2 regions of the Lentzea sp. NPDC054927 genome follow, and region 1 is predicted to be linked to the other one. Evidence: riboswitches for the same ligand, from Rfam matches in the RefSeq annotation. Region 1 holds a riboswitch; the other holds the start of a gene.

Evidence for each region. A riboswitch is a leader RNA that binds a small molecule or an ion and turns the genes downstream of it on or off. The one in region 1 is predicted to bind glycine.
Region 2: linked by a shared signal. The riboswitch ahead of gcvT (glycine cleavage system aminomethyltransferase GcvT) and the one ahead of gcvP (aminomethyl-transferring glycine dehydrogenase) in region 1 are both predicted to bind glycine.

Annotation. Positions count from the first base shown of each region.
Region 1 covers NZ_JBSGXZ010000008.1:277,812-282,239, forward strand. The annotation lists gene gcvP (aminomethyl-transferring glycine dehydrogenase) at 1-1,625, opposite strand, end outside; glycine riboswitch at 1,676-1,795, opposite strand; glycine riboswitch at 1,800-1,897, opposite strand; gene ACWGE0_RS16065 (MerR family transcriptional regulator) at 1,978-2,544, opposite strand; gene ACWGE0_RS16070 (bifunctional nuclease family protein) at 2,844-3,317, opposite strand; gene ACWGE0_RS16075 (MerR family transcriptional regulator) at 3,443-4,030, opposite strand; gene garA (glycogen accumulation regulator GarA) at 4,034-4,428, opposite strand, start outside.
Region 2 covers NZ_JBSGXZ010000078.1:260-4,687, forward strand. The annotation lists gene glyA (serine hydroxymethyltransferase) at 1-1,240, opposite strand, end outside; gene gcvT (glycine cleavage system aminomethyltransferase GcvT) at 1,254-2,348, opposite strand; glycine riboswitch at 2,448-2,538, opposite strand; glycine riboswitch at 2,540-2,630, opposite strand; gene ACWGE0_RS44790 (DUF3817 domain-containing protein) at 2,676-2,978, opposite strand; gene ACWGE0_RS44795 (hypothetical protein) at 2,993-3,373, opposite strand; gene ACWGE0_RS44800 (helix-turn-helix transcriptional regulator) at 3,472-3,966, opposite strand; gene ACWGE0_RS44805 (hypothetical protein) at 4,131-4,310, opposite strand.

The sequences.
Region 1 (4,428 bases):
ACGGGCGCGAACGGGTGCAGCGTCGAGAACTCCGGCCAGGTGATGGACTCCATCTCCGCGGTGGCGTTCAGCTTCATCGTGCAGGAACCGAGCGGGATCATGCTGCGGTCGAGCGCGACGTCCTTGTCCGACAACGCACGCAGGTACCGCAGCAGCGCGGTCTCCGAGCGGTGCGCGTGGAACACCGGGTGGGTCAGGTAGTCGGACGTGCGGCGCAGGTCGGCCGGGATGCCGTCCGCGGTGTCGGCGTCGATCGCGTCCACATCGGACCCGGTGACACCGAAGGCTTCCCACACCGCGACGAGGTGCGCGCGCGTGGTCTTCTCGTCGCACGCGATCGCCACGACGTCGGCGTCGACCTGACGCAGGTTGATGCCGGCCTCACGCGCCTTGGCGACGACCGCGGCGGCCTCACCGGGAACGCGCACCTGGACGGTGTCGAAGAACTCGCCGTGCACGACGTCGAGACCGGCCTCGCACAGGCCCGTGGCGAGCACGGTGGCCAGGCGGTGCACGCGGGTCGCGATCGACCGCAGGCCCTCGGGACCGTGGTAGACCGCGTACATGGAGGCGATCACGGCCAGCAGCACCTGCGCGGTGCAGATGTTCGACGTGGCCTTCTCGCGGCGGATGTGCTGCTCACGCGTCTGCAACGCCAAGCGGTAGGCCAGCGACCCGTCGGAGTCGACGGAGACACCGACGAGACGGCCGGGCAGCTGGCGCTCCAGTCCGGACCGGACGGCCATGTACCCGGCGTGCGGGCCACCGAAGCCGATCGGCACGCCGAAGCGCTGCGTGGTGCCGACGACGACGTCCGCGCCGATCTCGCCCGGCGCGCGCAGCAGCGTCAGCGCCAGCAGGTCGGCGACGACGACGGCCTGCGCGCCCGCCGCGTGGATCTCCTCGATCAGCGCGGCCTGGTCGCGCACCACACCGGACGCACCGGGGTACGACAGCAGCACGCCGTAGAAGTCGCCGCCCAGGCCGAGGCCCTCGATGCCCTGCGACAGGTCCGCGACGACGATCTCGATGCCCAGCGGCTCGGCGCGCGTCTCGATGACGGCCAGCGTCTGCGGCAGCGTGTCGGCGTCGACGACGAACTTGTTCGACTTCGAGCGACCCGCGCGGCGCACCAGGGTCATGGCCTCGGCGGCGGCGGTCGACTCGTCCAGCATGGACGCGTTCGCGACCGGCAGGCCGGTCAGGTCGCCGACCATGGTCTGGAAGTTCAGCAGCGCCTCGAGCCGGCCCTGCGAGATCTCCGGCTGGTACGGCGTGTACGCGGTGTACCAGGCGGGCGACTCCAGCACGTTGCGCAGGATGACGCCCGGCGTGACGGTGTCGTAGTAGCCGAGGCCGATCATCTGCGTCATCGGGCGGTTCTGCGACGCGAGCTCACGCAGCTCGGCCAGCGCCTCGGTCTCGGTGGCCGGCGCCGGCAGGTCGAGCACGAGGTCGCGCTCGTGGATCGACGAAGGCACCGCGCGCTGCGCCAGCTCCTCCAGCGATCCGACGCCGATGACGTCGAGGATGCGCGCGAGTTCGGCGGGGCGCGGACCGACGTGGCGGTCGGCGAACGGGATGCCGTGCTCGAGAGCGGCGAGCGGAATGCGGTCCTGCGTCATCAAACGCCTCCGGGGGTGGCTGCGGGCACACGTGTCCTGTGCCCTCCCCGCTCTGTCCGTACCCGTGACGGGCGCCTGAGAGGTTCACCCCGTTGTGAGGCGGGGCTTTCACCGTCGGCGGGACCGCAGAAAAGTCTTCAGCACACTCTTCAGCGGTCCACTTTCCAGAGGCGTCTCGCTCACGCGGTCCTGGATGCCTGAGAGGTTCCCGGGGAGGGACTTGCTCCTTCGGCGCCGGGTTTCGAAACCCCGGTCTCTCCCGCCTGAGTTCAGCGACTACCCGTGAAGAATACCCGCAGGCAGCCCAGGTAGTCCCCAGGGACGCGACCTACGTCTCACCGATCAGCACCGATCAGCCGGTCGCGCGCTCCCGCCGGCGGCGCGTCAGCTCGTCCTCCGTCATGGGAGCGATCTCCATGCCGTCCGCACGTTCGGCCGGGAACTCGTGGATCGTCCCGGAGATCTCCCGCATCGCACCGCTCACCGCGATGCCGAACACGCCCTGACCGCCCTGCAGCAGATCGACGACCTCTTCCGGTGAGGTGCACTCGTAGACGGTCGTGCCGTCCGAGAAGAGGGTGATCTTCGCCAGGTCCTGCACGCCACGGCGGCGCAGGTGGTCCACGGCGACCCTGATGTTCTGCAACGAGACGCCGGTGTCCAGCAGTCTCTTCACCACCTTCAGGACCAGGATGTCCTTGAAGGAGTAGAGCCGTTGACTCCCGGAACCGTGGGCCATCCTTATCGTCGGAGCGACGAGTCCGGTCCTGGCCCAGTAGTCGAGCTGCCGGTACGTGATTCCCGCGATCTGACACGCCGCGGGACCCCGGTAGCCGACGAGCTCGTCCGGCAGCGAGGAGTCCGGGAACAGCTCACCCTGCTGCCCGGATTCGGCCCTCACGGGCGCTTCCTCGGCCACGCCTGCCTCCCCTCGCCAACGGCCACGAAAGTCGAGGCCGTCAAGCCACCACGTCAGCTCTCACGAACCGGGTGACGTCCACTCGAGTTCGACGGTAAGACCGGCCGGAGGGCAGGTCAACGCGACGCGCGGGGAGGATCGACCCTCAACCTGAGGTGGAGAGTCACAGCGTCACCCGATGTGGGACGTTCAGGTGACGTTTAGTGATCGTTTAGCGAGCAATGCCAGCGGAAAGTAGCCCAGCCGAGCGACACACCCGTGGGTTACGCCGGTTCCAAACGAGACGGACAGCGACACGCCTATGTGTCCGCGCCCCTGAAGTCCTCCGGAGACACCGAGTCGAGGAACTCGCGGAACTTCTCGACCTCGTCCTCCTGCTCGTCCGGGATGATGAGGCCGGCCTCCGCCAGCACGGACTCCTCCGCGTGGATCGGCACCCCCACGCGCAACGCCAGCGCCACCGAGTCCGAGGGGCGCGCGGACACCCGCACGTCGCCGTCGAACACGAGTTCCGCGAAGAACGTGCCCTCCTGCAGGTCGGTGATCCGCACCTGTTCGAGGTTGCGTCCCAGCGCCCCGATGACGTCCTTCAGCAGGTCGTGGGTGAGAGGCCGAGCCGGGCGGACGCCCTGTTGCTCGAGTGCGATGGCCGTGGCTTCGACGGACCCGATCCAGATCGGCAGGTACCGCTCGCCCTCGGTTTCGCGCAGCAGAAGGATCGGCTGGTTCTGGGGCAGCTCTACCCGGACGCCCACGACGCGCATCTCACTCATCGGGTCTCGCCTCCCTCTGACTCGTTGGGGAGTACCCGGTTTCGCCTCCGAGCATCCCCCGGCGTATGCGTTCGACGCTACCCGCCAAGCGGGCCGTGTGCTCAATTGTTGCGGGCAGAACGTGATCAAGATGATTGCCGCAGGCCCGCTCTCACCAACAACGTGTGCAACGAGGTGAACAGGTCAGCCAATTCCCGAACCGTCTCGGGATCTGAGAAGGACTTCAGCACAACCACCTCGTGATCCGCTGCCGCGCGGACCGCGCGCAGTTGCTCGCGCTCGACGCCGAGTCCGGTCATCGTCCGGATCGTGCGGAGCGTCGCGAGGTCGTCGACGGTGAAACGGCCACCGGGGCCGGTGCGCAGCAGGCCGTCGCGTTCCAGCTGGGACAGCTGTTCCGCGCTGATTCCGGCCTGGGCAAGCAGATCGATCCGCGACACCGAAATGGAGTCCGCGGGAGCGGTGTCGAGCTGTTCGCGGATCACCTTGAGCGGCAGGTATCTGTCACGTTGTGCGGACAGCACGAACCGCAGCCTCTCGACGTCCGCCACGGAGAACTGGCGGTAGCCGGAGGCCGTGCGTGCCGGGCGGACCAGCCCCTCCGCTTCCAGGAAGCGGATCTTGGAGATGGTGACGTCGGGGAACTCGGGACGAAGCTGTGAGAGCACCGCCCCGATGCTGAGCACCCCGCGTTGTGGCCGCCCGGCCGTCACGCGTCAGGCTCCCGCGGAGCCTGGGCCCGTCAGGAAGACGAGACGGAACTTGCCGATCTGGACCTCGTCACCGTTCGCGAGGACGGCCTGGTCGACCGGCTCGCGGTTGACGTAGGTGCCGTTGAGGCTGCCCACGTCGATGACGACGAACTCGCCGCTCTCCCGGCGGAACTCGGCGTGGCGGCGCGAGACCGTCACGTCGTCCAGGAAGATGTCGCTGTCGGGGTGGCGCCCCGCGCTCGTCGTGTCGCGGTCCAGCAAGAACCGGGAACCGGCGTTCGGGCCGCGCTTCACCACGAGCAGCGCGGAACCGGCGGGAAGTGCGTCTACACCGGCAACGGCCGGCTCCTGGGCGGGCGCCTCGGCGCCGCCCTCCATCTCCTGGAGGAAGTCCGCCC
Region 2 (4,428 bases), on a different contig from region 1:
TGGCGGCCAACACCTCAACCCGCCCCCGCAACTCCTCAACCGCAGCCCCGGGCTTCAACGCCTCCGCAATCACATCAGCAACCTCAGCGAAGTCCACCTCGCCAAACCCACGAGTCGCCAACGCCGGCGTCCCAATCCGCAGCCCCGAGGTGACCATCGGCGGACGAGGGTCGTTCGGCACAGCGTTGCGGTTCACCGTGATCCCGATCTGGTGCAACACGTCCTCAGCCTGCTTACCGTCCAACTCGGACGAAACCAGGTCCACCAGAACCAGGTGCACATCAGTGCCCCCGGTCAGCACCTTCACCCCAGCCGCGGCGACATCCGCCTGCGACAACCGCTCAGCCAGAATCCGCGCACCTTCCAACGTACGACGCTGCCGGTCAGCGAACTCCGGCGAAGCCGCGTGCTTGAACGCCACGGCCTTGGCCGCGATCACGTGCTCCAGCGGACCACCCTGCTGCCCGGGGAACACCGCCGAGTTGATCTTCTTGGCGATGTCCGCCTCGTTCGACAGGATCACGCCACCACGAGGACCACCAAGGGTCTTGTGCGTAGTGGTGGTCGTGACGTGCGCGTGCGGCACCGGAGACGGGTGCAGCCCAGCGGCCACCAGGCCGGCGAAGTGCGCCATGTCGACCATCAGGTAGGCGTCGACCGAGTCCGCGATCCGGCGGAACTCGGCGAAGTCCAGCTGACGCGGGTAGGCGGACCACCCGGCGACGATCAGCTTGGGACGGTGCTCCGCGGCCAGGCGCTCGACCTCGGCCATGTCGACACGGCCATCCGAGTCAGCGACGTGGTACGGCACGACGTTGTAGAGCTTGCCGGAGAAGTTGATGCGCATGCCGTGGGTCAGGTGACCGCCGTGCGCCAGGTCCAGGCCCAGGATCGTGTCGCCCGGCTGGAGCAGCGCGAACATCGCGGCGGCGTTCGCCTGCGCGCCCGAGTGCGGCTGGACGTTGGCGAAACCGGCGCCGAAGAGCGACTTGATGCGCTCGATGGCCAGGCGCTCGACGACGTCCACGTGCTCGCAGCCGCCGTAGTAGCGGCGGCCGGGGTAGCCCTCGGCGTACTTGTTGGTCAGCACCGAGCCCTGTGCCTGGAGCACCGAGACGGGGGTGAAGTTCTCCGAGGCGATCATCTCGAGGGTGCCCTGCTGGCGCGCCAGCTCGGCGGCAACGGCCTCGGCGACCTCGGGGTCGTACTCCGCGAGGGAGGCGTTGAACTGGTCGGACATCTGGAAGATCTCCCTACTTGGCGCGCTTGTAGAACGGAAGTGCGACGACCTCGACCGGCTGCTTCTTGCCGCGGACGTCGACCAGCAGTGGGGTGCCGGGCTCGGCACTCGCCCTGGACACGTAGGCCATGGCGACCGAGTAGCCCAGCGTCGGGGACAGGGCGCCCGAGGTGACCTCGCCGACGACCTCGTCGCCGTTCAGCACCGCGTAGCCGTGGCGCGGGGCGCGGCGCTCGGGGGTCTTCAGTCCTACCAGGACCGAGTCCACTTCGGACTCCGCCACCTTCGTCAGCGCGTCGCGACCCACGAAGTCGCCCGGCTTCTCGAGCTTCACCACACGGCCCAGACCAGCGTGGTACGGCGTGAGGGAGGTCGTGAGTTCGTTGCCGTACAACGGCATTCCGGCCTCGAGACGCAACGTGTCGCGGCAGCCGAGTCCGCACGGCTTGAGCTCGTGCGCCTCACCCGCGGACAGCAGCGCGGCCCACACGGCGGGCGCGTCGGCCGGAGCCACGAAGAGCTCGAAGCCTTCCTCGCCCGTGTAACCGGTGCGCGCGAGCAGCGCGTCGACGCCGGCCACGGTGGACGGGTACGAGGCGTAGTACTTGACCGTGGACAGGTCGGTGTCGGTCAGCCCGGACAGGATCTCGACCGACTTCGGGCCCTGGATCGCGATCAACGCGTAGTCGGTCGACTTGTCCGCGACCTCGACGTCGAAACCGGCGGCGCGCTCGACGAGGGCCTCGGCGACGACGAGGGCGTTGGAGGCGTTCGCGACGACCATGAACTCCTGGTCGCCCAAGCGGTACACGATCAGGTCGTCGATCACGCCGCCGTCGGCCTGGGTGATCATCGTGTAGCGGGCCTTGCCGACGGCCAGCGCGGAGATGTGGCCGACCAGCGCGTAGTCGAGCGCCTCGCCCGCCTGCGGTCCGGTCAGGACGATCTCACCCATGTGCGTGAGGTCGAACAGGCCCGCGGTGGTGCGCACGGCGTGGTGCTCGGCGAGCTCGCTGGAGTAGCGCAGCGGCATCCGCCAGCCCGCGAAGTCGGTGAACATCGCGCCGAGCTGCTCGTGCTCGGCGTTCAGAGGCGTGAGGCGGGACATCAGAACGCTCCTCCAGGGTGCGCCGAAGAGCCGGACGCGGCCGGCTGAGGCATCAGAAGAATGACACGGTCCATCGGAGACTCCTCACTAGAGCGAGCCTCCCCCTCTGTCATGAGCCTGAGAGCTTCGCCGCGCGGAGCGCGACTTGCACCGTGGGCGAGGCTGCCGAGCAGCCTGCTTTCCAGAGTTGCCTTCGTCGTGCGGTACCTGTACCTGAGAGATTCCGGGGAGGAGTTGCTCCTTCGGCGTCCCCGCTGAAGGGGACTCTCCCGCGCGACATCGACGGCCGTGTTCAGTTGTCAGCCCCAGACGCTAGCAGGCCAAACGTCACAGCGGCACGCCCTGCGCAGTCTTCTCGACCACCTTGCGCTCCGCCCAGAACGACAGGAACGGGATGGTGCCGGCGAGCAGCACGAGCGCGGTGCCCTTGATCGACCAGCGCAGCTTCAGCGCGAGGTCGACGGAAATCACCAGGTAGATGGCGTAGAGGAAGCCGTGGATCGGGCCGACGACCTTCATCGCCCCGCCCATGTCCGCGGCGTACTTGAGCACCATGGCCACGACCAGGAGCAGCAGGAAGACTCCGACCACGTAAGCCATGACCCTGAACCGGGTCAACGCACCCTTCATCTGCCCGCCTTCGCTCAACGACCGTCCCGCGCGTTGAGGTTCGCGAGCATGCGGTTGTAGGCCGCGAGCTCCGCGTCTTCTTCGTCGTCGAAGTACTCGACAGGCGCGGGTTTGACGGCGTCAACGGTAGCCACTGGCCCAGGAGCGGGCGCAACCGGCTCGGGTGCGAGATCCGCGTCACGGTTCTGGCGCGCCAAACGGCGGAAACGCCACACCATGAAGGCCGGGAAGAGGCCGAAGAGCGGCCACTGGAGCACGTAGCCGAGGTTCTGGAACGTGCCGCTGGCGGACTCGAAGCGCTGCCACTGCCACCACGCGAGCCCGCAACAGGCGATCAGTGCGACCAGGCAGCCGAGCCCGATCAACACTCGTTGGGGAGTAAGGAGGCCGCGCACGGCCTCCACACTACTTGGGTGAGGCCTCCGCAGAGGAGGCCGCCCGTGAGGGACGCAGTGTGGATACAGGGCTGCCGCCTCCGACAGCCCGTTCCCACCTATGCCACGCCGTCCCGGCGCTGCCTCTGCAGACGAGCAACACACCAGGCTGCGGCAGAACCGCGGCGAAGGTGCTGGAGAACCGTCATCGGTCCCAGGCGCCGCCCGAGGTCGGCAGGAGACAGGCCAGCCGCGCGGTAGTCGAGCGCGCGCTGGTCCAACGGGCTGATGCCCGCGTCCCACCACTGCTCGGCCTCGGCGACGTCGCCAACCAGCTGCCAGTAGCTCGCCGCGGCGGCGAGCAGTGCCTCGGGTGCCTCCGGCGCCCGCTTGCGCATCGCGGCCACGTAGGCCGGATCCGCCGAGTCGACCTTGACCAAGCCACGCGACGACCCGCCCCTGCTTCCCCGCTGGGCGGGGATGCCAGGCGCCGAGGGGGGAGCCTCAGCGAGCCATGCGTTCTTGATCCGGTTCACCTCCTGCATCTCTGCGTCATCAGACCGTTCAGCCGCCCACTGCTGCAACAGCTCGTGGACCCCGGAGTCCTCGACCATATGTGCCTCCTCGTCGGTCGGGGATCGGCCATTGCAGCGGAAGGTATTCGGTAGGTCTGACAATCGCCAGACCCTGAATCCCCAGAACACCCGTTACCAGTGCGTGATTGGCCTCATTCCACCCATCCGGCTCAACGCGAACGGCCGAAGATCACCCAGGGTCACTAGCTGATCGGCGTTGCCGTCCCGAAGAGGCTCCTGATGAAGGTGATGATCGACTCCGCGCCCTGACGCAGCCAGCCGAGAACCTGCTGCACCGCCGAAGCGGACTGCTCGGGCTGGGTGATCAGGAGGAACAGCACCAGCGCGACGCCCGCCAGCACTAGCACCTTCTTGAGGTTCACAGGTACCTCTCCGTCCATCTCGCTCACCGGTCAGGCGGCGGACCGCCCGTGTCACCCGTCATGGTCCCTCATTCACCCTTGCGATGAACAACGACCACGCCCAACTGCTCCTAGGATC